DNA from 2 places in the Terrisporobacter hibernicus genome. Region 1 is predicted to be linked to the other one. Evidence: predicted binding sites of a transcription regulator. Region 1 holds the regulator's gene; the other holds the start of a gene.
What was found. Region 1 encodes HrcA, which represses chaperone genes, less so after heat shock. Its sites were predicted from a motif close to TTAGCACTCNNNNNNNNNGAGTGCTAA; they were not measured.

Region 1 (17,292 bases):
AAAAAAATTGGTGACCCTGATTTTGCAAATATTGATTATAAAACAATGACTTCAGAAGAAAATATAAAAGCACTGATTAATATGGGAAATGTAAAATATCAAGATGATGAAGAATCTGAAAGTACAACACATTTTTCTATCGTAGATAAAAATGGTATGGTGGTTTCATCTACTAATACACTAGGTCATTTCTATGGATCAGAAACATTAGTGGATGGATTCTATCTAAATGGAACAATGAGCAACTTTGGTAAGAGTGGTATTAATAAATATGCACCAGGAAAAAAACCTAGAACATTTACGTCACCTACTATAGTAAAGAAAGGTGATGACTTTACGTTGGCTATTGGAACTCCTGGAGGAAATAGAATAGTTAAGGTTTTAGCGCCTATTTTAGTTGATAAGTTATATTTTGAAAAAGATTTACAAGAATCAATAAATAAAAATAGGGTTACTTTCTATTCAAAAGGAACAATATTAGCAGAAGATAATGAAAACAATGAATCTATCATAGATATTAGCACTACTAAATATCCTGTAATTAAATCTAAAGATAAATTATATTTTGGAGCTGTTCAAGCTGCAGGAATAGAAAATGGTAAATATATTGGAGCTTCTGATATAAGAAGACCAGGAAAAGTATCTATAAGTAATAAATAAATTTAAATGTATATATCCTAGATGATAGAGGTTAGAATCTGTCATGTAGGATATTTTTGTGTACATAAATAGAAAATATAAAATAATGAAATATATGAGTGGGTAATAATATAGTAACTAGAAAAATTATTTAAGGAGAAAATATATGTTAGGTTTATACATACATATTCCTTTTTGTATATCAAAGTGTAAATATTGTGATTTTAATTCCTATAAATTAAATTTGGATGAAAAAAGAAAATATTTAAATGCATTACAAAAAGAAATGAAATTTTATAAAGAAGAAGTAAGAGGCAAAGAAATTGATACCATATTTATTGGAGGTGGAACACCTAGTATATTAAATCAAGATGAGATTAAGTTCTTATTTGATAATATAAAAAATAATTTTAATATAAAAAATAATGCAGAAATAACCATGGAATGTAATCCTGGTACATTAACTTTAAATAAATTAAAAATAATGAAAGAATGTGGCGTTAATAGATTAAGTATTGGTCTGCAAGCAGTACAAAATAACCATCTAGAATACATAGGAAGAATACATACATATGAAGAATTTGAAGAAAATTACTACCAAGCTAAAAAAGTTGGATTTGAAAATATAAATATTGATCTTATGTATGCTCTTCCAAATCAAAGCAAAAAAGATTGGATAGAGTCTTTAGAAAAAATTGTGAAACTAAACCCTACTCATATTTCTGCATATTCTCTAATACTAGAAGAAGATACAGAGCTATTTAAGATGTATAAGAGAAAAGAATTTGATCTATTAGATGAAGAAACAGATATTGAAATGTACCAATATACTATAAATTATTTAAAATCACATGGATATAATCAATATGAAATATCTAATTATGCAAAAGAAGAATTTGAATGTAAGCATAATATTTTATATTGGAAGTGTGAAAATTACATTGGATTAGGTGCATCAGCATCAGGATATTTAAATGATACAAGATATAATAATTTGTGTGAACTAAAAAAATATGAAAATGAAATAAATACTGGTAAAAAACCTATAGAATGGGAAGAAAAATTAAGTATTAAAGATAAGGTAGAGGAAAGTATATTTTTAGGTTTAAGAATGAATGAAGGTATAAAATTTATAGATTTTTATGAAAAATATAATATTGATTTTAAAGAAGTATATGAAAAAGAAATTAATAAGTTAAATAAAATGAAATTAATTGAAATTAGTGATGAAGGGATGATATTAACTCAAAAAGGTAGAGAAATATCTAACAGTGTTTTTGTAGAATTTATAAAATAAGAAAACAAATTATTTGAAACCTATTGACAATAAAAAAATAACATGGTATATAATATATATAATCTTTTTAGCACTCGGATTTGGTGAGTGCTAACAGCGAAGGAGGTATTTGAAAATGGAATTAAATGAAAGAAAAATGAATATCCTCAAAGCAATAGTTAAAGATTATATAGAAACAGCTGAAGCTGTAGGGTCTAGAACAATATCAAAAAAATATAACCTTGGAGTTAGTGCAGCAACTATTAGAAATGAAATGGCCGATTTAGAAGAACTAGGATACTTAGTTCAACCTTATACATCTGCAGGAAGAATTCCTACAGAAAAGGGCTATAAGCTATATGTAAATTCTCTTATGAATACTATAGAACTTAGTGATAGTGATAAAGAGGTGATTGAAAGATGTGTAGATGGTAACATGAATCATATTCAAGACTTAATACATGAAACATCAAAAATGTTATCTCAACTTACTAACTATACTACAGTTGCAATGACAAAACATTTGGCTACTTTAAGTGAAATTAAACATATTCAATTGGTTAGAATGCATGAAGGTGAGATTTTATTAATAGTAGTTACAGAAAAAGGCGATATAAAAAAATCCAGCTTAAGTGCTAAAATTGATTTAGATCAAGCTAAGTTGAATTTAATTTCTGATAATTTAACTAGAAAGCTTTCTGGCAAAACTATAACAGAAATAGATGATAGATTAATAGCATATATAAAATATGAAATTGGCGAATATTCATCTATAATAGACCAATTACTTAATATGTTAAATACAAATCCTACTGAGGAAGAGCTTTCGATGACTTTAAATGGAGCTACTAATATTTTCAATTATCCAGAATTTAATGACATGCTAAAGGCCAGGTCTTTTTTAGATATGTTAGGAACGAAAGAAACAATTGCTAAAATAGTTAAGTCAAAGGGTATATTAAAGGATAATGCCACAATTATTATTGGTAGCGATAATGATTGTGAACAAGCTCAAGAATGTAGCGTTGTAACAGCAACCTATAAAGTAGATAAAGATTTGATTGGGCGTATAAGTTTCATAGGACCAACAAGAATGGATTATTCTAGAATATATTCTATAATAAATTATATGAATATATTATTAAATAATAAATCAAATAAATTTTAAGCTGAGGGGTGTGAATCTTGGAAAATAACATGAATCAGGATGAAAAAATACAAGAAAATTGCACTTCTAATGAAGAGGAAGTAAGGCAAACATCTGAAGAAAATGTAGAAGAAGCTACGTGTGAAGAGAATTTAACAGATATAAACTCTAAGTTAGAAGAAAAAAGAATAAATGACACAATAGAAGAACTTGAAAAACAAGTAGAAGAAAAAGAGGACAAATATCTAAGACTTCAAGCTGAGTACTCTAATTATATGAGAAGAACTCAAGAAGAAAAGCAAACTATAGGTATATTTGCCAATGAAAAAATAATTACAGAGTTAATACCTGTTATTGACAGCATGGAAAGAGCTATGGATGCTTGTGCAGATAAAGAAAATGATATGTACAAAGGTATTGAACTTGTACATAAACAGTTAATAGACTGTTTAGAAAAGTTTGAGGTTGAAGAAATCAGTGCACTAAATGAAGATTTTGACCCAAATTTACATTTAGCTGTAATGCAAGAAAGCATAGAAGGAGTAGAACCAAATAAAGTGGTAATGGTACTACAAAAAGGTTATAAGTTAAACACGAAAGTAATAAGACCTACAATGGTTAAAGTTTCTTGTTAATTAAAATAACAAATTATTAAAATTTAAATAGATGAAGAATTAAGGAGGATATGAATTATGTCAAAAGTAATAGGAATAGATTTAGGAACAACAAACTCATGTGTTGCTGTTTTAGAAAATGGAGAACCACAAATAATAGCAAATAATGAAGGTATGAGAACTACTCCATCTGTAGTTGCTTTCACAAAAGACGGAGAAAGAATAGTAGGGGAGCCTGCAAAAAGACAAGCAGTAACAAATGCTGATAACACAGTAATATCTATAAAAACTCATATGGGTACAGATTACAAAGTTAACATAGAAGGAAAATCATATACACCACAAGAAATATCAGCTATAACACTTCAAAAATTAAAAGCTGATGCTGAAAGTTACTTAGGTCAACCAGTTAAAGAAGCTGTTATAACAGTTCCAGCTTACTTTACAGATGCTCAAAGACAAGCAACTAAAGATGCTGGTAGAATAGCAGGATTAGAAGTTAAGAGAATAATAAACGAGCCAACTGCAGCAGCTCTTGCATACGGTATGGACAAATTAGATCAAGATAAGAAAATATTAGTATTTGACTTAGGTGGAGGTACTTTTGACGTATCTATACTTGAAATAGGTGATGGTACTTTTGAAGTTTTAGCTACTGCTGGTAACAACAGATTAGGTGGAGATGACTTTGATAAAGTTGTAATAGATTATTTAGCTGAAGAATTCAAAAAAGTTGAAGGTGTTGACTTAAGACAAGACGGTATGGCTCTTCAAAGATTAAAAGAAGCTGCTGAAAAAGCTAAAAAAGAATTATCTTCAACAATGACAACAAACATAAACTTACCATTCATAACAGCTACTGCAAGTGGACCAAAGCATATGAATATTGATTTATCTAGAGCTAAGTTTGATGAATTAACTCATGGTTTAGTAGAAAAAACTATGGAACCAACTAAGAGAGCTTTATCTGATGCTGGACTTTCTGTATCAGAAATAGACGATGTATTATTAGTAGGTGGATCTACAAGAATACCAGCTGTTCAAGATGCTGTTAAGAAATTCATAGGAAAAGAACCTCACAAAGGTATAAACCCAGACGAATGTGTTGCTGCTGGTGCTGCTATACAAGCTGGTGTATTAACTGGTGAAGTTAACGACTTATTATTATTAGACGTAACTCCATTATCTCTAGGAATAGAAACTATGGGTAACGTAATGACAAAAATAATAGAAAGAAATACTACTATACCAACTAAGAAATCACAAGTATTCTCAACTGCTGCAGATAACCAAACTGCTGTTGACATACATGTTCTTCAAGGTGAAAGAAGTATGTCTTACGACAATACTACTTTAGGTAGATTCCAATTATCTGAAATACCACCAGCACCAAGAGGAATACCTCAAATAGAAGTTACTTTCGATATAGATGCTAACGGTATAGTTCACGTTACTGCTAAGGATTTAGGAACTGGAAAAGAACAAAAGGTTACTATAACTTCAGGAACTAATTTAAGTGAAGACGAAATAGAAAAGAAAGTTAAAGAAGCTGAAATGAATGCTGAAGCTGATAAAGCTAAAAAAGATAAAATAGAAGCTCTTAACCAAGCTGATTCAACTATATATCAAACAGAAAAAACTTTAAATGAACTTGGTGATAAAGTAAGTTCTGATGATAAATCTGCAATAGAAACTGCTATTGCTTCATTAAAAGAAGTAAAAGATAAAGAAGCTTCTACAGCTGAAGAAATAAAAGCTGCAATAGATGAAGTAATGAACAAATTCCACAAAGTTTCAGAGCAAATGTATCAACAAGCTCAAGCTGAACAAGGAGCTCAAGGTGGAGAGCAAGCACAAGAAAATCAATCAAATGATGATGTAGTAGATGCAGATTTTAAAGAAGTATAAGATTTAATTGCAAAAACATACAGATTGTGTATAATAAATTAAGGATATTAATCTGTTTAAAACAATTAATAATAGCTTGTAGTTTAATATTCTACAAGCTATTGTTTTGTAATATAAAGGTGGTGACAAAACTTGAGTACTAAAAGAGACTACTATGATGTCTTAGGCGTGGGCAAAAGTGCGGATGCAACGGAGATAAAGAAGGCTTATAGAAAATTAGCAATGAAATATCACCCAGATAAAAACCCAGGTGACAAAGAAGCGGAAGAAAAATTCAAAGAAATAAATGAAGCTTATGAAGTATTATCAGATGAAACTAAGAGAAATAATTATGATCAATTTGGTCATGAAGGTGTAAATGGCCAAGGATTTGGCGGTGCTGGAGGTTTCGGCGGCCAAGGATTTGGTGGATTTGATGACATATTTGGAGACATATTTGGCGATATGTTTGGCGGAGGCTTCGGTGGTGGAAGACCAAGAAGAAGAGGTCCTGAACGTGGAGCGGACATAAGACAAAGAATAAATATATCTTTCGAAGAAGCTGCTTTTGGTAAGAAAGTTCAAGTTAAAATTAATAGAAGTGAAGAATGTGATGAATGTCATGGAAGTGGTGCAAAACCAGGAACTTCAAAGAAAACTTGTCCTACTTGTAATGGTAGCGGTCAAGTACAATCAGTTCAAAGAACTCCTTTTGGTAATATAGCAAGCACAAGAACATGTGCTACATGTAATGGTGAAGGGGAAGTTATCGATTCTCCATGCAGCAAATGCCATGGAAAAGGAAGTATAAGAAAAACTAAGACTATAGAAGTTGACATACCAGCAGGTATAGATGAAGGTCAAATGATTAAACTTTCTGGTCAAGGTGAACTTGGAACTAGAGGTGGACCAAGAGGAGACTTATACATTGAAGTAAGTGTAAATGTTCATCAACTATTTACAAGAGAAGGCTATGATGTTTATCTAGAAATGCCTATAACATTTGCCCAAGCTACTCTTGGAGATGAAATACAAGTACCTACATTAGATGGAAAAGTACAATATCAAGTTCCAGAAGGAACTCAAACAGGAACAGTATTTAGATTAAAAGGCAAGGGTATACCAAAACTAAGATCTAACGTTAGAGGAGATCAATATGTTAAAGTAACTGTTGAGATACCTAAAAAACTTAATGACAAACAAAAAGAACTAGTAAGACAATTTGCTAAAGAGTGTGGCGAAGAGGTGCATGAAAGGCAAAAAAGTTTAAGTGACAAAATAGATGGCTTCTTTAAAAATTTAAAAAAGAAGTAAAAATATATAAAAAATCCTTCCAATTATAATCATATTGGAGGGATTTTTTATATGATTATGACTATTATATGTATAAAACAATATTATAAAAGAGAATAATTATGATATAATAAAATTCATGAAAAAGTATTAAATTATTGAAAGAAGGTTTACATATGAATTGGACAGAAGTAACAGTGAAAACAACGACAGAAGCTGTTGAAGCTATAAGTAATATATTATTAGAAGAAAGATGTGGAGGGGTAATGATTGAAGACCCTAAAGACTTCCTATTCCAAAAGAAAAATGAATTGGATTGGGATTATGTAGAAGAAGAAGTATTTAATAAAAGCAATCAAGATGGAGTATTAATAAAAACATATATACCTGAGGAAAGAAATGTATTAGAACTTGTTGAAACTATAAAAGCTAAAATATCACTACTACCATCTTTTGGCTTAGACATAGGTGAAGGAACTGTTTCTTTAAGTGATGTTAATGAGTCAGATTGGGCAAATGAGTGGAAAAAGTATTATAAGCCAACAAAGATTGGGCAAAAAATTGTAGTGAAACCTACTTGGGAAGATTATGATAAGCAAGAGGGTGATTTAATAATAGAGTTAGATCCAGGAATGGCTTTTGGTACGGGAACCCATGAAACAACTTCAATGTGTATTAGAGAATTAGAAAAATATGTTGATGAAAGTAAAAGAGTATTTGATATAGGATGTGGTAGTGGAATACTTGCAATAGCTGCAGCTAAACTTGGAGGGAAAGAAGTTGTTGCAGGAGATCTGGATGAAGTAGCAGTGAAAGTTTCTAAAGAAAACTGTGAACTAAATAATGTATCAGACAAAGTTGTTGTAAAACACGGTAGCTTATTTGAAGTTGTAGAAGGGAAAGCAGATGTAATTGTTGCTAATATAATAGCAGATATAATAAAAATATTAGCAAATGATGTAAGTAAATTCTTAAGTGAAGATGGAGTGTTTATATCATCAGGGATAATTCATGCTAAAATAGATGAAGTTGTAGAGTCTTTAGAAAAAAATGGATTTGAGATAGTTGAGATAGTAAAACTTGGCGAATGGTCAGCTATAGTATCAAAACTTAAGTAGGTGAAATTATGGATAGATTTTTCACGCCTAAAAATAACATTAATTTAGAACAAAATACTTGTATTATCGAAGGTGAAGATGTTAAGCATATTTCTAGAGTTCTTAGATGTAAAGAAAGTGACAAATTAGAAGTATGTGATATGGACAATAATGAGTATATTTGTGAAATAAAAGAAATAAATAAAGACAGTATATTATTAGACATAATTGAAAAAGCAAATATAAAACGTGAATCTGATTTAAAAATCAAGCTATATCAAGGTATGCCTAAAGGAACTAAAATGGAGTTAATACTTCAAAAACTAACAGAAATAGGTGTAGATGAAATAGTTTTAGTACAAACCAAAAGAAGTGTAACTAAAATAGACAATAAAAAAGAAGACAAAAAGATTGAAAGATGGGAAAGAATCATTTATGAAGCAGCTAAGCAAAGTAAAAGAGGAAAAATCCCAAAACTTACAGGAGTTTTAACTTTTAAAGAGGCCCTAGAAGATATGAAAAATAATGATTTAAATCTTTGTCCTTATGAAAATGAAAGAACAATTTCTGTAAAAGAAGGCTTAAAGGATTGTCGTGCAAATACAATTGGAATTTTTGTTGGACCAGAAGGTGGATTTGAAGAAGAAGAAATTGAAAAAATTCAAAATATAGATGGAAAAGTAGTTTCTCTAGGACCTAGAATACTTAGAACAGAAACCGCATCTGTAGTTGCTTCTTCCATAGTTTTATATGAGCTAAGTGACTTAGGAGGAAATATATAATGAAAAAAGTAGCTTTTTATACTTTAGGATGTAAAGTGAATCAATATGAAACAGAAGCTATGCTTGAAATGTTCAAAGCAGACGGATATGAACAAGTTGGTAGCGAAGACTTTGCAGATGTTTATGTTATAAACACATGTACGGTAACACATATGAGTGATAGAAAGTCACGTCAATATATAAGAAGAATGAAAAAGAAAAATCCAAATGCTATAATAGCTGTTGTTGGATGTTATTCTCAAGTATCCCCAGAAGAAATACTTGAAATAGAAGAAGTAAACTTGGTTATGGGAACTAATGAGAGAAGAACTATCGTTGATGAAATAAAAAAACTAGAAGTTGTACAAGGAGATAGAAAAGCTTCTACAGTTGATGACATAATGAAGGTTAGAGCTTTTGAAGAAATAGAAATAAGCCAATCAAATGGTAGAACTAGAGCATTTATGAAAATACAAGATGGATGTGATAGATTCTGCACCTACTGTATAATACCTTACGCAAGAGGTGGAAAAGTAAGAAGTAGAGATATGGAAAGTATAGTAAATGAAGCTAAAACTTTAGCTGAAAATGGGTACGAAGAAGTGGTACTTACAGGTATACATGTAGCTTCTTATGGAAAAGATTTAAAAGAAGAACAAGCGAGTCTTTTAGATGTAATTAAGAAAATAAATGAAATAGATGGAATAGAAAGAATAAGAACAAGTTCTGTTGAGCCGATATTATTTACAGACGAATTTGTAAATGAAGTATCTAAAATGGAAAAAGTAATGCCTCATTATCATTTATCACTACAAAGTGGATGTGATAAGACATTAGAAAGAATGAACAGAAGATATACAACTGAAGAATATAAAGAAATAGTTGATAAATTGAGAAGTGAAATTCCTAACGTAACAATAACTACTGATGTAATAGTTGGCTTTCCTGGTGAAACAGAAGAAGAATTTGAACAAACTTACAATTTCTTAAAAGATATTGAGTTATCACAAATGCATATATTCAAGTATTCACCAAGAAAAGGAACTAAAGCGGCAGATATGAAAGATCAAATTTCTCCACAAATTAAACATGAAAGAAGTGAAAAACTTTTACAGTTAAATAAAGAAAACTTTGAAAAATTCGCATCAAGAATGGTTGGTAAAGAATTTGAAGTATTATTTGAACAAAAAACTGAAGAAAATAAATATGAAGGATTAACTCCTAATTATTTAAAAACTTTTGTTAATTATAATGAAGATATTTGTGGAAAAATACTGAAAGTTAAAATTACAGAAGTAAAAGATGAATATGTAGAAGGAATTTTAGTGTAACATGTAGAATTTTAGGGTTATAATCAATAGTGAGGAGGTGGAAAGATGGATTGTTTATTTTGTAAAATAATAGATGGAAATATACCTTGTGACAAAGTATATGAAGATGATAAGGTATTAGCTTTTAATGACATAAATCCTGTGGCGCCATATCATATATTAGTTGTTCCAAAAAAACATTATGATAGTATAATAGATATTTCAGATAAAGAAATTGAAATTGTTGCACACATTCACTCTGTTATAAATAAAATAGCTATAGATAAAGGTTTTAGTGATGCTGGATTTAGAATAATTAATAACTGTGGAAGTGACGGAGGACAAGAAGTAAAACACCTTCACTATCACATATTAGCAGGTAAAAAACTACCTAATTATGAAGCTGATAAGAAATAATTTTTTCTTGAATAAATTAAAATTATAAATAATTAAATACTTGATAAAAATTTAATTTTAGTTTATAATAAACAAAGTGTGAGGTTGTAATGCAGTGATGCAGATATAATCAGATTACAGTCCCAGCATAATTCGCGCAATCGGAGGGAGGGAAAAAGAATGTCAGAAGTAAGAGTAAGAGAAAATGAATCATTGGACAGTGCTTTAAGAAGATTTAAACGTCAATGTGCAATGTCTGGCATAATGTCAGAAGTGAGAAAAAGAGAGCACTATGATAAGCCAAGTGTTAAACGTAAGAAAAAAGCTGAAGCAGCTAGAAGAAAAAACGCTAAGAAATAGTAAATAGAAATAAAGAGGTGAGGGGAATGTCCCTTAAACAAAAGTTACAAGAAGATCTAAAATCTTCTATGAAAAATAAAGATGCTATTAAGAAGTCTGTTATAACTCTTATTAGAGCTTCTATTAAACAATATGAAGTTGATAATAGAGTTGAATTAGGAGACGATGAAATAGTAGATCTTATTGCAAAGCAATTAAAGCAGACTAGAGATTCTCGTGAAGAGTTTTTAAAAGCTGGGAGAGAAGATTTAGTGAGCAAGGCAGAAGCAGAAATAGAAGTTTTAAAAGAGTACCTACCTCAACAATTAAGCGAAGAAGAATTAAATAAAATTGTAATTTCTACTATATCTGAAGTAGGAGCTACTTCTATGAAAGATATGAAAAAAATTATGACATCAATCATGCCTAAAGTAAAAGGCAGAGCTGATGGAAAACTAATAAATGAGTTAGTAAAGAAAAATTTACAATAGATAAAAACCTAGAGAGAAATCTCTAGGTTTTTTTGTGCTGTAATTAATTAATAATCATAATAACTTGTTGTTGTTCATATTTATTTAATAGAAATAAATATGAATAATAAGTGAAAGAGAGGGAGGAAGTTGATTATATCAGTAAAAGAAGTTAAAAAGTATATCTGTTGCGTATTAATCCCATTACTTGTTGGGTATTTGAGTAGTATTTTAGCCCAAGCTATAAGTGGAGTAGATACTATAACATATTATCATGAACTTATTAAACCGGGGTTTGCACCTCCAGGTATAGTATTTCCTATTGTTTGGACTGTGTTATACATATTAATGGGAACATCCTCTTACATAATATTATCACAAAAGAAAAATGAAACAAAAATAAAAGATGCTATGTTTTATTATTGGGTTCAATTGGGTTTAAATTTCTTGTGGTCTATCTTATTTTTTGGATTTCAACTTAGATTAACAGCGTTAGTAGACTTAATACTACTCTTTGTTTTTGTATTAATTATGGTTTATAAGTTTTATAAGATTAAACCAATTGCTTCTTATTTAAATATACCATATATTCTGTGGTTGATTTATGCTCTAGTTCTTAATTATTTCATATGGTTTATAAATAAGTAGAGAAATGAAATAAAAAATGCTGAGAGTATTCTCAGTTTTTTTTATATGAACATATAAAAAAATATGAAATTTTAAGGAGGTACATTAATAGAATATACAAGGAGGAGGGGATTTTCATTATGGATATATCGCCAGATTTGAAAGTGACGCAACCGACAGTTACTTTAGTAAGCAATACATTTATTAAAATAGAAAATTATTTATCAATTATAACTTATGATACTAGTTTAATTAAAATAAAGACAAAAGTTAAAACAATAAAAATAACTGGGGATAAACTTTTATTAAAGTATATAGAAACAGAAGAGATTGGAATAAAAGGGCTTATATACTCCCTAGAGTATGTTGATTAGGAGGAGATAGTAGTGATAAGTTTCATAAGAGGATATTATACAATTGTTGTAGAAGGACTTGATACAGAAAGCTTTCTAAATTACCTTATAAGAAATAAAATATATGTTTACAATGTAAATAGGATGGAAAAAACTAAAATTGAATTTAATATTGATAGAGAAAATTTTAAAAGGTTAAAAAAAATTCATAGAAGTAACAAGTTTAATATTAAGGTTAAAAAACAGACAGGCATTCCTTTTATTGCTAGAAGAATATATACTTATAGAGGTATGGTTATATGTGCAATAATTTCTTTAATCATATTAATGTCCACATCCCAGTTTGTTACAGATGTGTATATTACAGTTCCAGAGGGAATAGACAAAGTGGCTCTAAAAAAGGAGCTCTACATACAAGGAGTTAAACCAGGAGTATACAAAAAGAGCATAGACAGAAAAGTTGTAAGAGAAAATATAATGGTTAAATTTAATCAAATTGCATATGTATCAATAAATGTTAAAGGAACTAATATTTTTGTAAATATAACAAAAAAAGACGGAAGTCAAAATTCCAAGGAAAACTCTAATTATTGTAATATTATAGCAACAAAAGATGGTATAATAGAAAAAGTAGTACCTAGAAGTGGGGAAGCTCTTGTTGAAGAAGGTGACATAGTAAAAAAAGGAGATGTTCTAGTTAATGGAGCAAATACAACAGCTTTACCAGAAGTGTGGGCAACGACTTTTTATGAAGCAAAAAAATCTTCAAATTACATAGATATTAAAAATCAAAGGACTGATAATAAGAAAAAAGTTTATACCATAAGTTTCTATGATAAGAAATATAAAATATTGAGAAATATAAAATATAAGGACTATGAAATTGAAAATAAAACACATGAGCTTAAAGTAGGAGATTATACATTTCCTGTGAAAATAATAGTAAGTACTTTTTATGAAGTGAAAAAAGTTGAAAATAAAATAGATGTTGAAAAAGTAAAAGAAGAATTATCATCATCAGTGCTAAAAGAGTTAGATTATAAAATTCCAGTATCAGCAAGGATAGTAGATTCCAAGGATAAATATAATGTAAATAAAAGTATGGTAGAATATGTAGTGACAGTAACTACAAGTGAAGATATAGCCCAGCTTGATATATTAAGTAAAAGTGAAGCACAAGCAATAATTAAGTCTAATCTAGAAAAGAAAAAGCAAGAAGAAGGAGAACAAAAGAGTTCAAATCCACAAAACAGACCTATTAATGATATAAGAAATGAATTTAAAGAAGAAGATATTAAGACTAATGATAAAGATAAAGAAAATTAATATACTGTATATCACTTAAGGAGGAATATTTCAATTGATTATACAAAAAAAATTTATAGTATCAGAAGAAAAATTTGAAAGAGAATTATTTGGGAATTTTGACGAAAATATAAAATTAATAGAAAATGCTTTAAATATAGATGTGATACTAAGAGAAGGTAATATAGTGCTAATGGGAGAAGAAAAAAATGTAGGCTTGGCACTTAGATTAATGAATGAATTACATGATTCAGTGTCTAAAGGCAAGTCTTTAGACAAGCAAAGTATTACCTACTCTTTGGGACTATTATTAGAAGGAAGTGAAAAAAAGATAAAAGAGCTAGAGGGTGTAATAGTTTTAACCAAAAAAGGAAATCCTGTACAGCCTAAAACTTTAGGCCAAAAAGAATATGTGGACCTGATTGGAAATAATGATATAACCTTTGGAATTGGTCCAGCAGGAACAGGAAAAACTTATTTGGCTGTAGCTATGGCAGTAAGAGCTTTTAAAAATGATGAGGTAAGTAGAATAATCCTTACAAGACCAGCTGTTGAAGCAGGGGAAAGTTTAGGTTTTTTGCCTGGAGATATGAAAGATAAAGTAGATCCTTATTTAAGACCTTTATATGACGCTTTATTTGATATGCTAGGACCTGATAGATTTAATAAATACTTAGAACGAGGAACAATAGAAGTAGCACCACTAGCTTTTATGAGAGGTAGAACTTTGGATAATGCATTTATTATACTAGATGAAGCCCAAAATACTACACCAGAACAAATGAAGATGTTTTTAACAAGACTTGGTTTTGGCTCAAAAGCTGTAGTAACTGGAGATATAACTCAAACTGATCTTCCAAATAATAAAAAAAGTGGATTAGTTCAGGCTACAAAAATACTCTCTAATGTAAGTGGGATAGGAAGTATTGCTCTAAGTGAAAAGGATGTTGTAAGACACGAGTTAGTTCAAAGAATAATTAGAGCGTATGAAAAATTTGAGAAAAAAGAAGAATTTAACTTAAATAAAAAACAAGAGACCAAAATAAAAGATAACAGTACAAAAAAATAAGGCGATAATAGAAGGTGAAAAAATGGAATTAATAATAGACAATAGACAAGACAAATTAGAAGTTAAAGAAGAACTAATAGAAAAAATAAAAGATATTATATCAGAGTGTTTAGATTATGAAGGTTATGATGACGACTACGAAGTAAGTTTATCTTTTGTTGACAATAAAGAAATACATCAATTAAATAGAGAGTTTAGAGGGGTAAATAGACCTACAGATGTATTATCATTTCCTCTTTTGGTAGATGAAGAATTTGACGTAGACTTTGGAGAAGAATCTTTAGGAGATATAGTTATTTCCTTAGAAAGAGCTTTTGAACAAAGTAGAGAATATAACCATAGTTTTGAAAGAGAAGTGTGTTTTTTAGTATGTCACAGTATGTTTCATTTATTAGGATACGATCATGACACAGAAGAAAATACAAAAGAAATGAGAGAAAAGGAAGAACTTATCTTAAATAAGCTTGGTATAACAAGGGAGTAATTTTTATGAAAGATAAAAAAACTCGCCCTAGTATTATAGAAGCATTTAATGCAGCTATTCAGGGTATATTATATACATTTAAATATGAGCGAAATATGAAAATACATTATTTTATAGCAGTTGCGGTGCTAATTGTAAGTTCGCGTTTTGATTTAAGTAAACTGGAGATGATGATATTAATATTATCTATTTCTCTAGTTATAATAGCTGAAATGTTTAACACTGCTATAGAAAATACAGTAGACTTAGTTACAGATAAATATCATAAGCTAGCTAAAATAGCAAAAGATGTGGCTGCAGGAGGCGTATTAATATCGGCTTTGAATGCAGTAGCAGTAGGTTATCTTATATTTTATGATAAATTCACGGATTTATCTAAATCCTTAATATTTACCATTAGAAAATCAGACCCCCATGTTACATTAATATGTATTGTATTAGTATTAATATCTGTTGTAGTAGTAAAAGCATTAACATCTACAGGAACACCGTTAAAAGGCGGAATGCCGAGTGGGCACTCAGCTCTTGCCTTTGCAGTAGCTACATCTATAACAATGTTAATAGAAAGACCTTTAGTATCAGCACTAGCTTATGTTATGGCAATATTAGTGGCGCAAAGTAGAATAGAAGGTAAGATACATACATTTTGGGAGACGGTTGCAGGTGCATTATTGGGTATTTTAGTGGCTATGTTAGTTTTCCAATTAAAAATAATTAACTTTTACTAAAATGTGTTATAATATTAGATGTTTATTTAATTTTTATAAAAAATATTAGTGAAATGAATAGATATATAAACCTAGGAAAAAATGAACAATAATATAAACAATCATAAAGAAAAGTTAGGAGAATCATAAATGTTTAAATCAGGCTTTGTAAGTATAGTAGGTAGACCAAATGTTGGTAAATCTACATTAATGAATAATGTAATAGGTGAAAAAATCGCCATAATGAGTGATAAACCTCAGACAACAAGAAATACAATACAGGCAGTATACACAAATGAAGATTGCCAAATCGTATTTTTAGATACACCAGGAATACATAAACCTAAAACTAAACTAGGTGAGTTTATGGTAAGTCAAGCAACAGATGCATTTAAAAATGTAGATGTAGTTTTGTTTGTTGTTGATGAATCTAAAAAAATAGGACCAGGAGATAAAAAAATAATAGAAGATTTAAGGAATATAAAAACTCCTGTAGTATTAGTAATAAATAAAATGGATTTAATAGAAGAAGCTGATTTGTTTAATTTAATGAAATTATATAATGAGGAAGGCATATTCAAAGAAATTGTGCCACTATCAGCATTAAAAGGTAGAAATGTAAAAGAATTACTAAAGGTAATAGAAGGTTACCTTGAAGAAGGACCTAAGTATTTCCCAGACTATATGATAACTGATCAACCAGAAAGAGTTTTAGTTTCTGAGTTAATTAGGGAAAAAGTACTACACTTTGTCCATGATGAAGTTCCTCATGGTGTAGCAGTAGAAATAGAACGAATGAAATTTAGAGAAGATAAAAACATCATAGATATTTCTGCGGTTATCTGTTGCGAAAGAAGTTCACATAAAGGTATAATTATAGGAAAGAATGGTAGAAAACTAAAAGGGATAGGAAAGTCAGCAAGAGAAGATATGGAATTGCTTTTAGGAGCTAAAGTTAATCTTCAATTATGGGTAAAAGTAAAAGAAAATTGGAGAAACTCTCAAAATTACATAAGTGATTTTGGTTACAATGATAAATAAAGGTGGATTATATGGATAAGAAACAAGAAGATTCCAGGGATTTGTTAAAGGATGTTATATCCTTACTTGAAAATAATAAATTATTAGATCTAATAGAATTACTAGAAGAATATCATATTATGGATATTTTCGATGTAATGGAAAATTTAGATGAAGATATGCAAATAAAATTATTTGAAGTATTGCCAATAGATATGTCTGCTTCTATTTTGGAAGAAAGTGGTCCAGATTTCTTTAAATCAATATTGTCTAATATAGACCAAGAACATGGCAGAAATATATTAGAACAAATGTCATTAGACGATTTAACAGATATTTTGAGCGAAATAGAAGAAGAAGAAAGACATAAAATAATGAATCTTTTAAGTAAAGAGGATGCTGATGATGTTAAAGAATTATTAGTATACGATGAAGATTCAGCTGGTGGTATAATGACTCCTGGTTATATTGAAATAAATAAAAATATGACTGCAAAAG
Region 2 (17,292 bases), 620 kb from region 1:
ACTCTAAATGATACCAAATCAAAACTAAAATACCTAAAAGAACAACTTAATGATTTGCCAGAAGAGTCTGCAGTTGATAAGAAACAATTGCAAAAAGATATAGCAAGTTTAGAATCCATTATAACATCTTTGGAAAAGGCCATTGCAAATGCAGGCCAAGGTATAGGTGCAATAGACTCACTAGAAACATTGAAGAAACAGCAAAAAGAATTGGAAAGTGCTAAGCTTACTCTTTCTCAAGAATTAACAAAGGCTACTGTACAACTTTCCCTAAGTGAATCACAAATAAAATCTGCTGAAACTCAGTTGAATGAAGCTAGAAAACAAGCTTTAGAATCAGCAGATATAACAAATAAAATTACTCCAGAAACAATAAACCAAATTCTAACTGCAGAGAACTTTTCCATGCCTGCTGGATATATATCAGATGACGAAACTGAATACTCTGTAAAAGTGGGAGATAAGTTCACTTCTATAAATGAGGTTAAAAATTTAATATTATTTTCTATGGATGGAGTTGGTGATGTTCATCTAAAAGATATAGCCAATGTAAAAATGTCAGACAACTCATCAGATAGTTATACAAACGTAAACGGCAATGCTGGTGTCATACTATCTTTCCAAAAAACTAGCACTGCATCAACTACTAAAGTGTGTAACGAAATAAATAAAGTAATTAAAGATTTAAATAATAGTAATGATAAATTACATATTCTTTCTTTAATGGACCAAGGTGTTTATATAGATTTTATTATATCTAGTGTACTTGATAACCTAATTTACGGTGGTATACTAGCAATTATTGTTTTACTAATATTCTTAAAAAGTATAAAACCAACTATCGTAATTGCCTTTAGTATTCCAATAAGTTTATTATTTGCCATTGTTTTGATGTACTTTAGTGGAGTTACATTAAATATTATTTCTTTGTCAGGTTTAGCCCTTGGAGTTGGAATGCTAGTTGATAATAGTATAGTTGTTATTGAAAATATTTATAGGCTAAGAAATAAAGGAATGGGTAAATTTAAAGCTGCCGTGTATGGCGCTAGACAGGTATCTGGAGCAATATTTGCTTCCACACTTACTACTATTTGTGTATTCTTACCTATTGTTTTTACAGAAGGTATAACTAGACAATTATTTACAGATATGGGTCTTACAATAGCATACTCCTTAATCGCAAGTTTAATTGTTGCCTTAACTTTAGTACCGTGTATGGCATCAAATTTACTATCCAATGTTGATGAAAAACCTCATCCTTTATTTGATAAAATAGTTGACGGCTATGAAAAATTATTAAGACTATGCCTAAGATTTAAACCTGTTGTTTTATGTTTTTCTGTAGCATTATTAATAGTTGCTGCTTTTGCAACAACCAAAATAGGAACATCATTTATGCCAAAAATGGATTCACCACAAATGATGGCAACTATTAATATAGATAGCGATCTTCCAAAAGATGAAGCTCGACATATTACTGATCAGGTGGTGCAACAAGTTTTAACAATTAATGATGTAGAAGGCATTGGAGCCATGAATTCGTCTGGTACCATGTCATTTGGTACTTCTTCAAATAACCCTAATAATATGTCTGCTTATGTTATTTTAAAAGATGATAAAAAGAAAACAAATGATGAAATTTCAGAAGAAATAAAAGAAAAAACAAAATCTCTAAACTGTGAAGTCACAGTCTCATCTTCATCTATGGATACCTCTTCTTTAGGAGGGTCTGGGTTAAAAATAATTGTTAAAGGTGATGATTTAGATGAACTTAAGAAAATTTCTGATGATTTGGTAGGCATGCTATCCAATATAGAAGGTACTACTGACATAAATGGTGGTATGGGTGTAACTACTAAGGAAGAAAAAATTGTAATCAACAAAAATAAAGCTATGAAGTATGGATTAACAGTAGCTCAAGTTTTCCAGCAAGTTTCTGCAAAATTATCAACAGAAACTACTTCAACTACTTTAACAATAAATTCTGAAGACTATCCAGTAATTATTGTTAATAATAATACTTCAAATTTGGATAAATTAAAAAATGTTGAAATCACTGGAACAAAAGGAACTAAGTCTGTATCAGTAAAATTAAAAGATATTTCATCTATAGAAATGACTGACACTCCTACTTCTATAAATCACGACAATCAAACTAGGTATATATCCGTAACAGCTGGTATTGATTCTAAACACAATATAGGTTTAGTAAGTAAGGAAGTTCAATCAAAATTAGATGATTATAAAGCCCCTACTGGTTATGAAATAAAAATGGGTGGTGAAACTGAATCTATTAATCAAGCTATTAGTGATTTAATTAAAATGATTGCTCTTGCCATAGCATTTATTTATTTAATAATGGTTGCACAATTCCAGTCATTATTATCGCCATTTATAGTAATGTTTACTATACCTCTTGCATTTACTGGTGGTTTACTTGCATTAATTATAACTGGCCAGGAATTAAGTGTTATATCTATGCTAGGATTTTTAGTTCTTGCTGGTGTAGTTGTTAATAACGGTATAGTTTTTGTGGATTATGTGAATCAATTGCGTATAAATGGATTAAATAAAAAAGATGCTCTTATAGAGGCTGGGCGTACTCGTATAAGACCTATACTCATGACTGCTTTAACAACAATACTTGCCATGTCTACAATGGCCCTTGGTGTTGGTATGGGTGCTGAAATGTCTCAAGCTTTGGCTATAGTAACTATAGGCGGTTTAACTTATGCTACCCTATTAACATTGTTTGTTGTTCCTACTTTATACGATATATTCCATCGTCGCAAAGAATTAAGACAGATAATTATCGATGAGGAGGACTAAATATGAGCAGAAAATATGCAGAAAAAGAATTGCTAATATTTTATGGTTTTAAGAAAATAATTACTGATAACAGTAATATTGAAAATATTAAAGTGTCTGATATTGCAAAAGCTGCCGGAATTGGAAAAGGTACAATTTATGAATATTTTAAAAGTAAGGATGAAATTATAGCAAGGTCAATAATTTATAATTTTAAAATAGATATTATAAATACTATTGAAGCTATAAAAGAAGTCTCTACTTTTAAAGAACAGTGTAACCATTTATTTCATTACAGCATTAGCAGCGGAAAATTCATTTTTCCATCTTTAAGAATATTATATAATCAAGTTGTACCAAAAGAATTAAACAATATTCTACTAGAAGATTTTGAGGAAATTTTAGAATTAAAAACTCAACTTTATAATTTATTAGATTATGTTATTAATACTGGAATAGATGAAAGCATTATTAATAAAGACTTAAGCAGAGATTATCAAAGATATGTACTTATAAGTTCTTCTATGGGTATTATTAATAAAATCAATGCTAACCACTTTAGACAAATCAATTTGAGCGATGATGAATCTATTAATACTCAAAAGAATTTCGCTTATACCATGATATTAAAATCATTAGCTTAATAAAAAATTTGCTTCGCTTGAGCGACGTGTCAGCGAAACACTTCATGTCGCCAACGAGATGACTTCGATTTGGATTCAGGCAAGTTAGTTGCTAAAAAACTCCCTCTTAAAATACTGTGAGGGAGTTTTTATTACATTTTATATTAATAATAATTTATAAAGCTATAACCTTACTCATTAGAGAATTACTTCTCTTTATAAATAAATCTAATTCTTCTGCATTTAATTCTTTATTTGCAAGTAAAGCTAAATCTACTATTTGATTACAAATCACATCTATTTCTTCTTTTTTATCTTCACTGTCTTTTAATGAAACTAATTTTTTCACTAATGGGTTATTCTTATTTATAACTAAAGTTTTTTCTTCTTTTAAGTCCATTCCAAAACTCATTCCAGCAAATCTAGATTGCATTTCCATCATTCTTCTAGACTCTTCTGATACTAAAATCATAGCTGGTGTTTCTTCATTTTTAAGACTTTCCACTGAATATTTTTCTACTCTTTCATTTATAACAGACTTGAATAATGAAGTTATTTTTTCATCTTCTTCTTTATTTTCTTCACTATCTTTGTCTTTTAGTACGTCTGATAAATCTGAGTCTATTCTATTAAACTTAGTTCCCATTTCTTTATATTCTATAAATGAAATAAAATTGTTGTCTATTGTACTATCTAGTACAACTGCATTTAATCCATAATCTTTAAATAGTTTAACATATTGAGATTGTTGATCCACATTATTTACATAGAAAACTTTATTTTCATGCTTTTCTTTTGCTGCTTCTAGGTAATCTGTTAATGTAATATATTTTCCATCTATATCTTTATATAAGATATAATCTTTTACTTTGTCATAGAAACCTTCATCTTTTAAACAACCAAATTTAATGAATATTTGTATATCATCCCAGAACTTTTCATACTCTTCTCTACTATTTTTACATAAAGATTTAAGTTTATCTGCAACCTTTTTAACTATATGTTTAGATATTTTGCTTACATCTCTGTCATTTTGTAAGAAACTTCTAGAAACATTTAGCGGTAAATCTGGACAGTCTATTACGCCTTTTAGTAATAATAAGAACTCTGGTATAACTTCTTTTATATTATCTGCTACGAATACTTGGTTGTTGTAAAGTTTTACTTTACCTTCTACTAATTCAAACTCATTGTTTAATTTAGGGAAGTAAAGAATTCCTTTTAGGTTAAATGGGTAATCCACATTTAAATGAATCCAAAATAAAGGTTCATCAAATACATTGAATACTTTTCTGTAGAATTCTTTGTATTCTTCATCCGTACAATCTTTAGGTGATTTTAACCATAATGGATTAGTATCATTTAATGCTGTTGGCTTAGTTTCTTCTTCGCCTTCCTTAACTTCTGCATCTTCATCTTCCACATATATTTCAACAGGTAAGAAAGAACAGTATTTGTTTATTACACTTCTTACTTCATATTCGTTTAAAAATTCTTCACTATCTTCAGCTAAGAATAATGTTATTGTAGTTCCTCTTGTAGTTCTTGTTCCTGATGGGCTTATTTCAAATTCAGTTCCACCTTCAGATATCCATCTTACAGGTTCTGCTCCTTCTTGGAAAGATAATGTATCTATTTCAACCTTTGTAGATACCATGAATGCCGAATAAAATCCTAATCCAAAGTGACCTATAATATCAGTTTCTTCCATTCTATCTTTATACTTATTGAAGAAGTCTTCTGCACCAGAAAAAGCAACTTGATTTATGTATTTGTCTACTTCTTCTGCCGTCATTCCTATACCATTGTCGCTAAACTTTATAGTTTTATTATTCTTACTTACTGATACTGTAATTTTATACTCTTCATCTTGAGAATTTTTAACTTCACCAAGGGAAACAAGTCTTTTATATTTGCTTACAGCATCGCAACCATTACTTATTAATTCTCTTATAAAAATGTCTTTGTCTGAGTATAACCATTTCTTAATTATTGGAAAAATATTTTCTGTATCAATTGAAATACTACCTTTTGTTACTTCCATGTTTATCCTCCTTAAACTTATACCTTTATAAAATTTAATTATTTTCAAATCACAAAATGCAAGGTGAGGGAATAAATAACCTTGCATTTTAAGGGCTTTAATTTAATTTTAGCATACTTACTATTTATTCCCATTTTAATTATAAAATCTTTTTATTAGCAGTGTCAAGCATTGAGTGCTAATAAAAATCAAAATTTTTTATTTCTAATCAATAGTAATATATTTTATCTCTTCTTCTTTTTTTCCTACCTCTTTAGGGAATGTAAGTTTCAATATTCCATTGTTAAAACTTGCTTTTATATCTTCTTCTTTTAAATTTTCTCCTACATAAAAACTTCTTGAACATTTGCCACAATATCTTTCTCTTCTTATATAGTTTCCTTTTTCATCTTTATCTTCTTTTGATGTATTCTTTTGTGCTGTTATTGTCAAATATCCATCTTTAAGTTGAGCTTTTATATCAGATTTATCATATCCTGGTAAATCCATGTCAAGTATATAGTTATTATCTTTTTCTTGTATATCTGTTTTCATAAGTTTTGTAGTGCTACTATTTGTAAAGAATGGATCTTTGAACATGTCATCAAACATATTGTCAAATAAACTAAATCCTAAATTGTTATTCATTGGTACTAATTTCATAATCAATTCCTCCTTACATTTATCTCCTTACTTTGCTTAAGTAAAAAGATAAGTTTAAATTTTAATATTATTTTTTATTAGCTATGATTTGTTCTTTGTTTGTTTTCTTACTTATTATTATAATCATTTTGTTAGCACTGTCAAGCGATGAGTGCTAATTTTTTATAAATTTTTTTGTATATAATTGTTACAATACCAAAAATAGTTCATACTATCCCGCTTAAAGTAATGAATGAATCACGCCATCCATACATTGACATGGGGAAATAATTACAGGTGTATTCTTCGTACTCATTAGTAGCCTGCTCCCAATGTAACCACCTGGTTGATCTGGAAATATTGACGTATCATACATATTCCCCAGTCCAGATGTAATCTTAACAAGTATTACCTTCTTTCTGCCAGGTTTCACAACATCATTAAATTCTTCTCTTGTATATGGAGTATCTGGCATACTTATCATATTATTACGAATTTCTTCTAAAACGTAATCAGCTGCCCTATGTGCAGCCTGAATTCCCTTTGCCGTACGTCCTTCTCCTTTTTCAAAAATAATATCTATATGTAAAATGAAGTCATCACTTTTAGGAGTTCCTGCCTGATTATATTTTACCTGATAATCCAAATATCCTTCTGAAGATCCAATGTTAGATGGCTGAAATCCACTTTCACCTTCCACACCAGTCAACATGGCAGTAATACCAGATAAAACAGCTGTTTCACCTTCTCCTGCCTTTCCAAGCATCTTACATGCAATTGGCATAAAATCCAAATTAGAATTCACAAAAAAATGATGCTCTCTTGGTTTAATAATCTGTATTCTCATCTCTTTTATCTTTGGTTCCCTATTCACGATCACTTCCGTAATATTATTTCCTACTGTCAGTATACTTTTGGATATAGACGTTTTATCTCCTATTTTTGCTTCATTAATTCTATAATTCTTTAGAGTTAGCTTTCTAATTGTAAACTCCCTGCCAAGTTTATCGGCTTCTTTTTTATTCCATTTTTTCATTTTATTTTTCAGAAGGGCTACTGCTTTCATCGCATCAAAACCTGTCAGGTTGTTATCACCTACAATACATGATTCATAGCCTGATTCATTTTTATTAAAATCAATAATCGTATCTACATAATTGTTAGTACATACCAATCGTCCTTGAAGTCCTATATAGCTTAGTCCGATAGCGGGAATTTTTTTCAATCCCAGCTGTTCTATTATATTCACAAAATCAATATGATGGTTTCCCCAGCCATCAATTGCCACAATTGCTCCATCAGCACGTACAGCCTCTGCAATTTCTCCAGTTCTCACTGCACTATATACTTTATCATCAAATCCTTCTGAAACACCATTGACAATAATTCCGCATAGTTCTAATTCATCATCCTTCATAAGTGTCTGTGTAACAGGACAATTGTAATGATGAAGAGTAGTCATTTTAGTGCTAGGTCCTAGTCCCATTTATTCATCTCCTTTTCTCAGATATATTGCTCTTGTTTATAACATCAATATAGAAGAATGAAGCACAAGCATTTCTGCCTGCACTTCATTCATTGTCATTTATTTATATTAGTTTTATACATTATGTCTGTATTCATATGGTAACACTTTAAGAGAGTTGAAACTTGGACAATCTCTAACCCACTCTAATGTTTCTTTAAGAATCGCTGTTTGCATCTCAACATTATTTGGTTCTCCAGCATTAGAGCCTATTGGTACATGTGGTGCTGTAATACGAGGTGCACCTTGTTGACGTGCTATTGGTGGCAATGCAGCAACAACGCAACAACTCATGCCAGCTTCTTCGCAACATCTTGTTACAATTGTAGCAGATCTGTGGCAAGTTCCGCATCCTCCCGTACAAAGTACAATATCAACACCTTGTTCTGCAAGTTTTTTAGCAATTTCAGGACCTGTTTCATTAAGGAATTTTTCTACATTTCCTCCACCGCCCATAAATGTATAGGTTTCTTTTGAAAGTGATCCAATAAATCCGTCCTCAACAAGCTCATGAAGACGATCTATAGGGAACATAGCATTAGCATCCTTGTTTATATCTGAGTTATCAAATCCACCATGTGTTACCATTAATTCTGAAGATGGTGTATCAAATGGAATTATACGATATGAGAAATCCCCAGATGTATTAAATGGTGTTTGATCCTTCTTATGAATACCACCTGCTGTAATAAATGCCACTTTACATTCATTTAATGGCTTTTTCAATTCTGTAAATACCGGTTTTGGTGTAACCGGAACAAATATTTCAGAACGCATTCCTTCCAATGTTGTTAATTTCATGAATTGTTCCTCCTTTTATTCAACTTTATTTTTTCTATATCATTTCTTTAGGAAGATTACTCTTACCTGTTATCTCCATGCGACTAAGATAAAACTCTACATCCAGACCTTCTTCAAGTTTAACATCTGTAAACATCCATCTTCTCGGAACCGCAACTGTTCCTACTTGATTATCTATTTCAATCTTAGCTGCTGTATCATTTACTTCTATAATTTTCCCGCCAATCAAACAAGGCTGCGAACCTTCATTTGAAAATAGGCTCCAATAATCGTAGTCAAGCCTTTCTTGCGTTACCCATATAAAACTAAAATAGAATTTCAGTTCATGCCCCGGTTCAATGACTGTATTTTTAGTCATTATATCTCTGGATATATGCATAACTCCAAGTCGTCCATGTAAATAAATTTTAATATAATCATCTGACAATTCTTTTACCAGACCGTTCATTATGACAGGACAAATTTGATATGCTGGAATATTCATTAATGTAATGTTCCGTTATCTAATAGTTGCGTTTCTGGAAGTCCCATAAGTTTATTATTATCATTAATTACATCATTGTTCCATTTTTTAGGAGCTGGAAGTACTTCCACACCCGCCATCTTATTCTTAAGCATTTGAATTGCACGTGCAGCAACTTCTTTTGTTACACAAGAGCACCCTGCTACATTATTTTCAAATCCACCTTGGTCCATATTTTCTTCAACCATTGCTGTTGCATATTCATTACCAACAACAAGTTGTCCTTGGTATGCACAGAATGATACTCCAACTACAGGTATTCCACGTTTTCCTGCTTGACCAATATGTTGTATGAAATCTATATGGTTATTACCAAAACCTTCTGTTGTTATTATGCATCCATCAATATCTAAACCTTCTAAAGTAGTACCTAGTCTTTCTGAAACCCATAATTTTTCATCATTAACCTGTGGAGACCCTACAAATACAACACCTATAAGATCAAGTTCATCATCTTCTGAAAGCCCTTCTACCAGCGGTTCACGAATATAATGACGTGTCATTTCTTTTGTTGCAGGTCCAATGCATGTAAGTGCATGGATAGAACCATCACGAACTTGATTAGGTGTAAGAACAATTGGAACGTTACCACAGTCAACATTTTTTTGTCCACCAATAACACCACATGGCTCTGTTGGGCAAAGAACGTTATCATGCATTGCTCCCTGTCCCATAATTTCCTTCACAAGAACAACTCTAGGTTTACCTTTACGACGAACGTCTTCGCAAACTTCTTCTCTTACTACTTCACCTTCATATTTTTTCAATTCATCTCTAATAGCTTGAATTATGTAGTCTTGGCATTTGTGAGCTGCAAATGGTCCTGGACGAGTCATACCTGTTAATCTCTTAATTACTGCATGGCATCTGATAATAATATCATTATCATCTGCACAACCAGGATGACCATAATACATTTTTTCGTCAAGATATCCCTCAGAAGATCCAAATTCATGAACCTGTACTCCATCTTCATCAACGCCAGTTAACATAAATACAACACCGTCTGCAACTTTAGTTATACCTTCTCCAAGTTGACCTTCAACTTTTGTAGCTATAGGGCACACATCCATAATTGTTTCTGTATAAATATGTCTTTCATTTGGATGAATAACATCAAGTTCAAGACTTACACACAATTCGTCTTCTTTTACTGCTTTATCAACAATACTTTTATCAATTGTAATTTTGCCATCCTTAATGCTTGTTTCTTTGCCAATCTCTGCATCTAAAATTTTAATATGCTTTTTAATCAGTTTACGAATTACATTTTTCTTACCTACTTCTTCATCCACTACTGGTACTGACGGTATAACTCCGCCAATTGTTGTGCCAGCTGGAATATCAAGTGAAAGACCTTCCAGTTTATCTATTTCCACATGAATCATTCCATTACCTCCTATGCTTGCCTTAGCGGCTACTGATGGTTTTACTTCACTCTTAACTGCTGCAGGTACTGTAGCAGTTGCACTTTCTACTTCATTGACCTTGTCCAATACATCTTTTGTAATTGGTGTCAATGCTTCCACGTCTGTCAACAGAGTATTACCAATAACCTGTTCAATTGTTAATCCTTCATCTTTTAATGTTAAAAGACCTGCATCAACCATATCATCAAACAAACTTGGATCCTCTAAATCAGCTGCACTTATTTTAAGACCTTTCTCCCTACGACAACAGAATATTGCCGGATCTTTCAAATGTTTATGTAATGTTTCTTGTGTAATTGACATTTGTTATCACTCTCCCATTCTTCTTCATTTCCTAACAGAAGTTTTATTTTATTTTTCTAATCAATTTATGATTTACTGCTCGAAGTGCACCATCTGTACAATGATATACTGGCAACTTCAGTTGAGGTGCACATGACATAACTGTATTGGAGCAATCGGTACAGTTACTTATAAGCAAAGCCTGCGCTCCATCTTTCTTAAGCGCCATGACTTTTTGAACTTGCCCTGGACATCTTCCTGGATTTTCACATTTCAATGAACCATTCTTCATTTCATGAGCCTGCTTACAATATTCTACACCTACTACTTCTGATCCCATGCTTGCTGCTATTTCTTCTAATCTTTCTTTGTTACCTCCACATGCACATACAAGAAGTCCTAGCTTATCAGGCCCTTTCCAAAATTCTTCTGCCGCAATAAGCCCACCTGTTGTTTTGATTACAGGCGCATCTAATGAAGTTCTCTTTCCTGTAAAAGGTCCTCCCATGATTAGCTCTCCATACTCATCTGCCAAACCTCCAGCTTTTTCAAATATATCACCAACAGAAATCCCTAAAGGAACATCATGAAAAATGTGGATCAATCCATTCTTCAATTTACCTGCAACTGTAATATCCTTGTCAATTAGCGGTTTCTTCTCATCTACCGCTTCCTGTATTCTGCATATAGTTTCTGCATTGATTACAACTGTATCTGCTGCAAATGGGAGTTCTGTAATATCTAACAATCTATCCAATACCTCTCTGACAATAGCGCGCTCTTCTCCCATTGGATACATATCTTCAAGCTTATGTATATGAATTCTTGAGTCATTAATCACTTCTTCCAATTTATGAATTACTTCTGGATGAACTGATTTAATTGCAATAATTCCCTTATCTGCTTTCACAATATCCATCACAATATCAAGTCCACGAATCAACTGCTGGGCATGATGCTCAATGGAATCAATATTATGACTCAGTATTGGTTCGCATTCTGCTGCATTGACAATTACAACTCCTGAATTTTTACCAAATGGTTTCTGAAGCTTTGCATATGTAGGAAATCCTGCGCCACCCAAGCCAACAATTCCTGCTTCACGTATCAGGTCCAATGGTTTTTTTGAATGTAATTTCATATAGCTATCACTCTGAGTTTTATCTGGTTTTATGCAAATCTGCATTTCAGATACTTCTACTACTGTACCAGTAATACTGCTATAGATATTCGCTCCAAGCATCCCTTCCGGCATAGTTGCAATTAACTGACCACGTTTTACAAAATCATTTTTCTTTACAACTGGATTGGAATCAACCCCAACATGCTGCTTCAATGGAAACTTGAACAAATTCTCCATAAATTCCCCCCCTTTCATTTTCATAATGGAAATATATTGAATTTATATTTCAAGTTAATTATACTGACAATATAGATATTTTTATAGAGACACAAAAACGATTTAATATGACAAAAATTCATATCTAAAAAAGGAGAAATATTATGGACATAAACACTTATAAATTATTCGTAGCTGTTGCTGAAACAAGGAGTATTTCCTATACTGCCGAAATTATGGGGTACACTCAATCAGGTGTTAGCCATTCCATAAAAAGAATGGAAAAAGTGTTAAATATTCAGTTATTTGTAAGAGACCGTTATGGAGTACATCTAACTCCTATTGGTAGCGAAGTGTTGCAGCATGTTCGAAAACTATTAGCCGTAAACGAACAACTAGATCAATTCATATATGATATTCAAGGTGTAGAGGCAGGCTCTCTTAATATTGGTACTTTTAGTAGCGTTTCTGTCAATTGGCTTCCTCCAATAATAAATCTATTTAGCAAGGAACATCCTAATATTACTATTAACTTAAAAGAGGGTGGAACCAATAACCTAAATGAATGGGTTCTTAATGGTAAGGTAGACTTTGCCTTTTGTAATAAAGATGATAATCAACACCTTCAGTTCATCCCAATTACATCTGATGAATTTCTTGCCATATTTCCAAAAGACTATCCCATTCCATCAGATATGGAAAGTTATCCTATAAAGTCCTTCGAAAAGATGCCTTTCATATTATCTGAGCCAACTTACGATCATAATATTCCAGAGATTTTAAATAAGGAAAAGGTTCACCCTCTCATTCGTTTCTCATCTCAGGATGACTATGCCATAATGTCTATGGTTGAAAATCATCTCGGGACCAGTATCCTTCCTGAATTGATGATTGAGCAAAGAAAAGATTATCTGAAATATCTTCCTTTGTATCCCTCTTATCAGAGAATTCTTGGAATATCATTAAAAAGCTTTTATGATTTATCTCCAGCTGCAAAGTCATTTATATATTTCGTACTAGATTACTTTAACCTATCATTTGACATTGACGGAGCTATATAATTAGTAAATTAAATATTTATAATTTTTATCTAAAACAATTCATAATATAAAAATGCACATAGAAGATTTTCTCCCATGTGCATTAATTTTTTTATTCTAAATAATTTGATTCAGATTCTAAATTTAGAATTTATTAACTATATAGTTTGTTTTTTTCCAAAATATTTGATCAAATACATTATAATCGGTATAAATACAGCTACTAGACTTATTAATAAAGTTGAGTACATCACTGGTTTTCCCAGAATATTATAAGTGCTAGAATTTACAAACATTCCTTCTATACTAATAGCTTCTGCTAAGTTCATTTCCCTAAATAACCTTCCTACTGAATCCATTGGGATGAAATTTCCGAAAAATGCTGGAATATAGTACAATCCTAAACTTAATAATAGAGCTACCATATTATTTTTTACTAATAATGATATTAGCATAGTTACTAAAGAATATAATATTGCGCCTATAAAACTTATTCCTAATCCTGTTATATAAAAATCAATAACTCTCATATCAAAAGGTGTATTTGTATAGTATTTAAATAACTCTAAAGGTGCATCCCACCCTCTAAAATCATATAGTAAGACTCCAATCATATGTACAACATTGATTATAATAAATATTGTTGCTGTGAATATTAAGCCAGTTATCATCTTAGATAAAACCATTTTATTCTTTCCATATTTGCAACTTAACATTATTTGTGCACTATTGCTTTGATATTCATCACTAAATATGGCTGCTAATCCTACTGCTATTAGCGTTGTTATCAATGTTGCTATTGCTTTAAAATCTGCAGTTTTTAACCAACCATGAGAAAAATAAAATTTTGGCTCTTCTACATTTTTTACTTTTTCATATATAAAATTAAGATTCTTATATTCATATGTATCTGTTTTATTTTCATTTTTTAATTTATTCATTTCATCTTTCATTTCATCTACTGTATATAATTCGTTATTTACTGTATATGCAGGATATGGCGGTCTCATTGTATCGTATAGATAATTCATATAAACAATTTCTTTTTCAGTAAGTTTTTCTCCCCTACTTTTCTTTTCTTTTAAATCATTTATGGTATTTTCCGCCTTAATCGCACTTTCTTCTGTAATAGCCTTTCCTTCGTACTCTTTCATAATGTTATATACATCATCTATATGATCTACCCCTTGATATTTAACAGATACACTTTCAGCAACTACATTAAAAATCCCCAATAAAATAGTTAATAGCAAAATTATGCGTACTGACTTTTTAGAAAATATTTTATATAACTCAAACTTTATCAAATCTAACATTTCAAATTCCCCCTATATACTGACGCTTTCATTAAAATAATATAAAAATACATCTTCTAAATTTGGCTCTTCTTCTATGTATTTAAATTTATTTATATTAGGTTTCTTATCTCCAACTACTCTTACGTTAATTCCACTATTATTTCTTATCATACTAGATATTTTAAACTTATTTTCTACCTCATCTAAATCACATTCATTAACACTTAGTGTATATACCTTCCCTCTGACAGTGTCTAAAATCTCCTCTAATGAAGACTTCTCAACTAATTTGCCATCTTTCATAACAAGTACTTCGTTTGCTATAAACTCTATATCGGAAACTATATGTGTTGATAGTATTACTATTTTTCCTTTAGACAATTGTGCTATTAAGTTTTTAAATCTTATCCTTTCATTTGGATCAAGACCTGCTGTAGGCTCATCTAGTATAAGTATTTTAGGATCATTTAAAAGAGCTTGTGCAATTCCTAATCTTTGCTTCATACCTCCTGAAAACTTTCCTATTCTTCTTTTTCTATCTTGTTCTAAGTTAACAAATTTTAAAAGTTCATCAATTTTACTTTTTTCAATATTTTTATCTACACCTTTTAATGCTGCTACATAATATAAAAATTTTTCTGCTGTAAAATTTTTATAAAACCCTATATTTTGAGGAACATAGCCAATTAAGTCTCTATACTCAGCACCTAACTTGTTTTTACTTTCTCCATTTACTAAAATATCTCCACTACTGGCACTAGAAACGTCTGCAAGTATCCTCATAAGAGTCGTTTTTCCTGAACCATTAGGCCCAAGTAGACCATATATTCCGCTACTCAAAGTTACGCTAAATTTATCAATAGCTATTTTATCTTTAAATTCTTTGCTTATATTTTTTATAATAAGTTCCATAAAATCCCCCTAAAAATCAAATGTTTTAGTATCTATACTATTAATGCTTTTCTTATAAAATAATTTCATTGATGCTAGTGTAAATATTACTGATATACCTAAAATCATAAATGTATTAATATGAGTTATATCTGCTATTGTTTCATACACGCTAATGTTCATTACACCTAAAATCCATATTGATATACATAAAGCAATACTATTTATACCTCTGTAGAATGAAGTAACAATTAAAGATACTGATCCTACTAAGAATATAGGAATTAGCCATATGCTAATCATTTTTAGTAAATTTATTTGTGAGTAAACATTATTTAAAATAAGACTCATCATGATGCTTATTAATACAGAAACTACATTTATAATTATTAACCTTGAGAATACAATTTCTCTTAAAGAGTATTTGTAACTAAGTTCCAACTCCCACACATTTTCTTCTCTTCCTTTTATTATTTCAAAAATTCCAATCAATATTGGTATAGGTGCAATTATACTTGCACTTAAATATATACTTAAATTTAATCTTATTGTAGTTATAGTTCCTAAAAGAATTAGTAATAAGGATGCTATAAAATATACTTTACTGATTAAGCTAAACTGAAATTTTACTAAACTTATATTTTCTTTTATTCTATCTAAAAGATACTCCTGTACTTTAACATGTTGCACTTCTTCTTTTGGTATGTGCGATTTTAATACATCAATTGTTGAATCTATTTTTTCTTCATCAACCTTACTTACTACATAGCTGTCCAGAAAATCTTCTATATCCGCTAAATCTGCTTCCAATAATTCTTCAAATTGCTCATCTTCTATATTTTCACATCTTAGGTTGTAAATGTTTAGATTGTTCTTCACACATATCACCTCCAAGTAATTTTTTAAGATTTTTGATTCCATTGTAAAGCCTCGATTTTATTGTGTTTTCATTGTCTCCTGTTATAGTGCTTATCTCTTTTATTTTTAAATCATTATAGTACTTTAATAAAATAGCTTCTCTCTGAAGTTTTGGTAAATTTTCAACAGCTTCTTTTATTTTTATTGCTTCTTCTTTTTTAGAAATTATATCAATCACATTGGATTTATCTTCTATTTGATGATTCTCTATATCACAATTTTCACTTCTTTGTTTATATGTTTTGCTTTTAAAATAGTCTTTTGTTGTGTTTACTGCTATTTTTAATAACCAGTTTTTAAATTTACCACTGTCTAAATTATATTTATCTATGTTTTTCATCATTTTTATAAATACTTCTTGGGTTATGTCATAGGATGTATTGTAATCATTTGTGGTTCTGTATATATAGCTATGTACAAGGTCATAATGTCTCTTAACTAGTATTTCCATAGCACTTTCATTGCCTTTTAATATTTCTTTTATTAATTTTTCATCTGTTTGAGCCAAGTCATCATCCTCCTTTCACTTATATAACGAGTTGTATTTATAAAAAGTTTTGTTTTTTCTAAAATATATTTAAATTTCTATTTATTATTTTACTATAACAATCTTAGAAAAAACGAAATATTAAACTTATACAAAATAAAAGAGGAGTTAACTATTATAGGCTAAATACTATTTGTACTTATTCTATAATGGTTAACTCCCTATTACTTAATTTTATTTAAAACAGTTTACTCCAGATTCAAATATCTTTTGATCCTTTTCGCCTATTATATTTTTCATTACATGTTCGCCAATTCTTTCAGAGTGACCCATCTTACTAGATATTCTACCGTCCATACTAGTTATGGCTTCTAGTCTTTAATCTAAGATAATTTCTTTATTTTTAAAAATATAATTAAATCATTCTTATTATGATTACTCACTTTTTCACTTTTATCAATATTTACTCCTGATGTTGTATTACCTTTACCTCCTATACTATATGCCGCAATTACAATTGGTTTATTTAATTCTAGTTCTTTATTTTCATTTAAAGTTGTCATAGCAATACCTTCTTCACTAGCTTTTAGTAAATCTAAGCTTTTACTTTCATAGGTATTGTCTTCTATCAGTATATTAATAAAATCCTCTTCTAACATTTG

Region 2: a site for HrcA is predicted at 5,631-5,657, ahead of htpG (molecular chaperone HtpG). Genes of this name have one in related genera too.

Annotation. Positions count from the first base shown of each region.
Region 1 is NZ_CP081135.1:2,696,041-2,713,332, forward strand. It holds gene JW646_RS13110 (gamma-glutamyltransferase) at 1-660, shown strand, start outside; gene hemW (radical SAM family heme chaperone HemW) at 806-1,936, shown strand; gene hrcA (heat-inducible transcriptional repressor HrcA) at 2,052-3,083, shown strand; gene grpE (nucleotide exchange factor GrpE) at 3,101-3,697, shown strand; gene dnaK (molecular chaperone DnaK) at 3,755-5,584, shown strand; gene dnaJ (molecular chaperone DnaJ) at 5,717-6,877, shown strand; gene prmA (50S ribosomal protein L11 methyltransferase) at 7,033-7,974, shown strand; gene JW646_RS13145 (RsmE family RNA methyltransferase) at 7,983-8,735, shown strand; gene mtaB (tRNA (N(6)-L-threonylcarbamoyladenosine(37)-C(2))-methylthiotransferase MtaB) at 8,735-10,045, shown strand; gene JW646_RS13155 (histidine triad nucleotide-binding protein) at 10,091-10,441, shown strand; gene rpsU (30S ribosomal protein S21) at 10,601-10,780, shown strand; gene JW646_RS13165 (GatB/YqeY domain-containing protein) at 10,807-11,250, shown strand; gene JW646_RS13170 (TspO/MBR family protein) at 11,380-11,877, shown strand; gene JW646_RS13175 (YabP/YqfC family sporulation protein) at 11,997-12,230, shown strand; gene JW646_RS13180 (sporulation protein YqfD) at 12,243-13,535, shown strand; gene JW646_RS13185 (PhoH family protein) at 13,570-14,583, shown strand; gene ybeY (rRNA maturation RNase YbeY) at 14,606-15,067, shown strand; gene JW646_RS13195 (diacylglycerol kinase) at 15,073-15,795, shown strand; gene era (GTPase Era) at 15,925-16,815, shown strand; gene mgtE (magnesium transporter) at 16,827-17,292, shown strand, end outside.
Region 2 is NZ_CP081135.1:2,078,038-2,095,329, reverse strand. It holds gene JW646_RS10430 (efflux RND transporter permease subunit) at 1-2,829, shown strand, start outside; gene JW646_RS10425 (TetR/AcrR family transcriptional regulator) at 2,832-3,452, shown strand; gene htpG (molecular chaperone HtpG) at 3,607-5,475, opposite strand; gene JW646_RS10415 (Hsp20/alpha crystallin family protein) at 5,680-6,117, opposite strand; gene JW646_RS10410 (glycine/sarcosine/betaine reductase component B subunit) at 6,338-7,582, opposite strand; gene prdB (D-proline reductase (dithiol) protein PrdB) at 7,697-8,422, opposite strand; gene JW646_RS10400 (CBO2463/CBO2479 domain-containing protein) at 8,457-8,906, opposite strand; gene prdA (D-proline reductase (dithiol) proprotein PrdA) at 8,906-10,678, opposite strand; gene prdC (proline reductase-associated electron transfer protein PrdC) at 10,722-12,017, opposite strand; gene JW646_RS10385 (LysR family transcriptional regulator) at 12,161-13,057, shown strand; gene JW646_RS10380 (ABC transporter permease subunit) at 13,195-14,352, opposite strand; gene JW646_RS10375 (ABC transporter ATP-binding protein) at 14,365-15,246, opposite strand; gene JW646_RS10370 (hypothetical protein) at 15,256-16,104, opposite strand; gene JW646_RS10365 (RNA polymerase sigma factor) at 16,067-16,651, opposite strand; partial or broken gene JW646_RS10360 (phosphoribosylformylglycinamidine synthase subunit PurQ) at 16,865-17,005, opposite strand; gene JW646_RS10355 (hypothetical protein) at 17,014-17,292, opposite strand, start outside.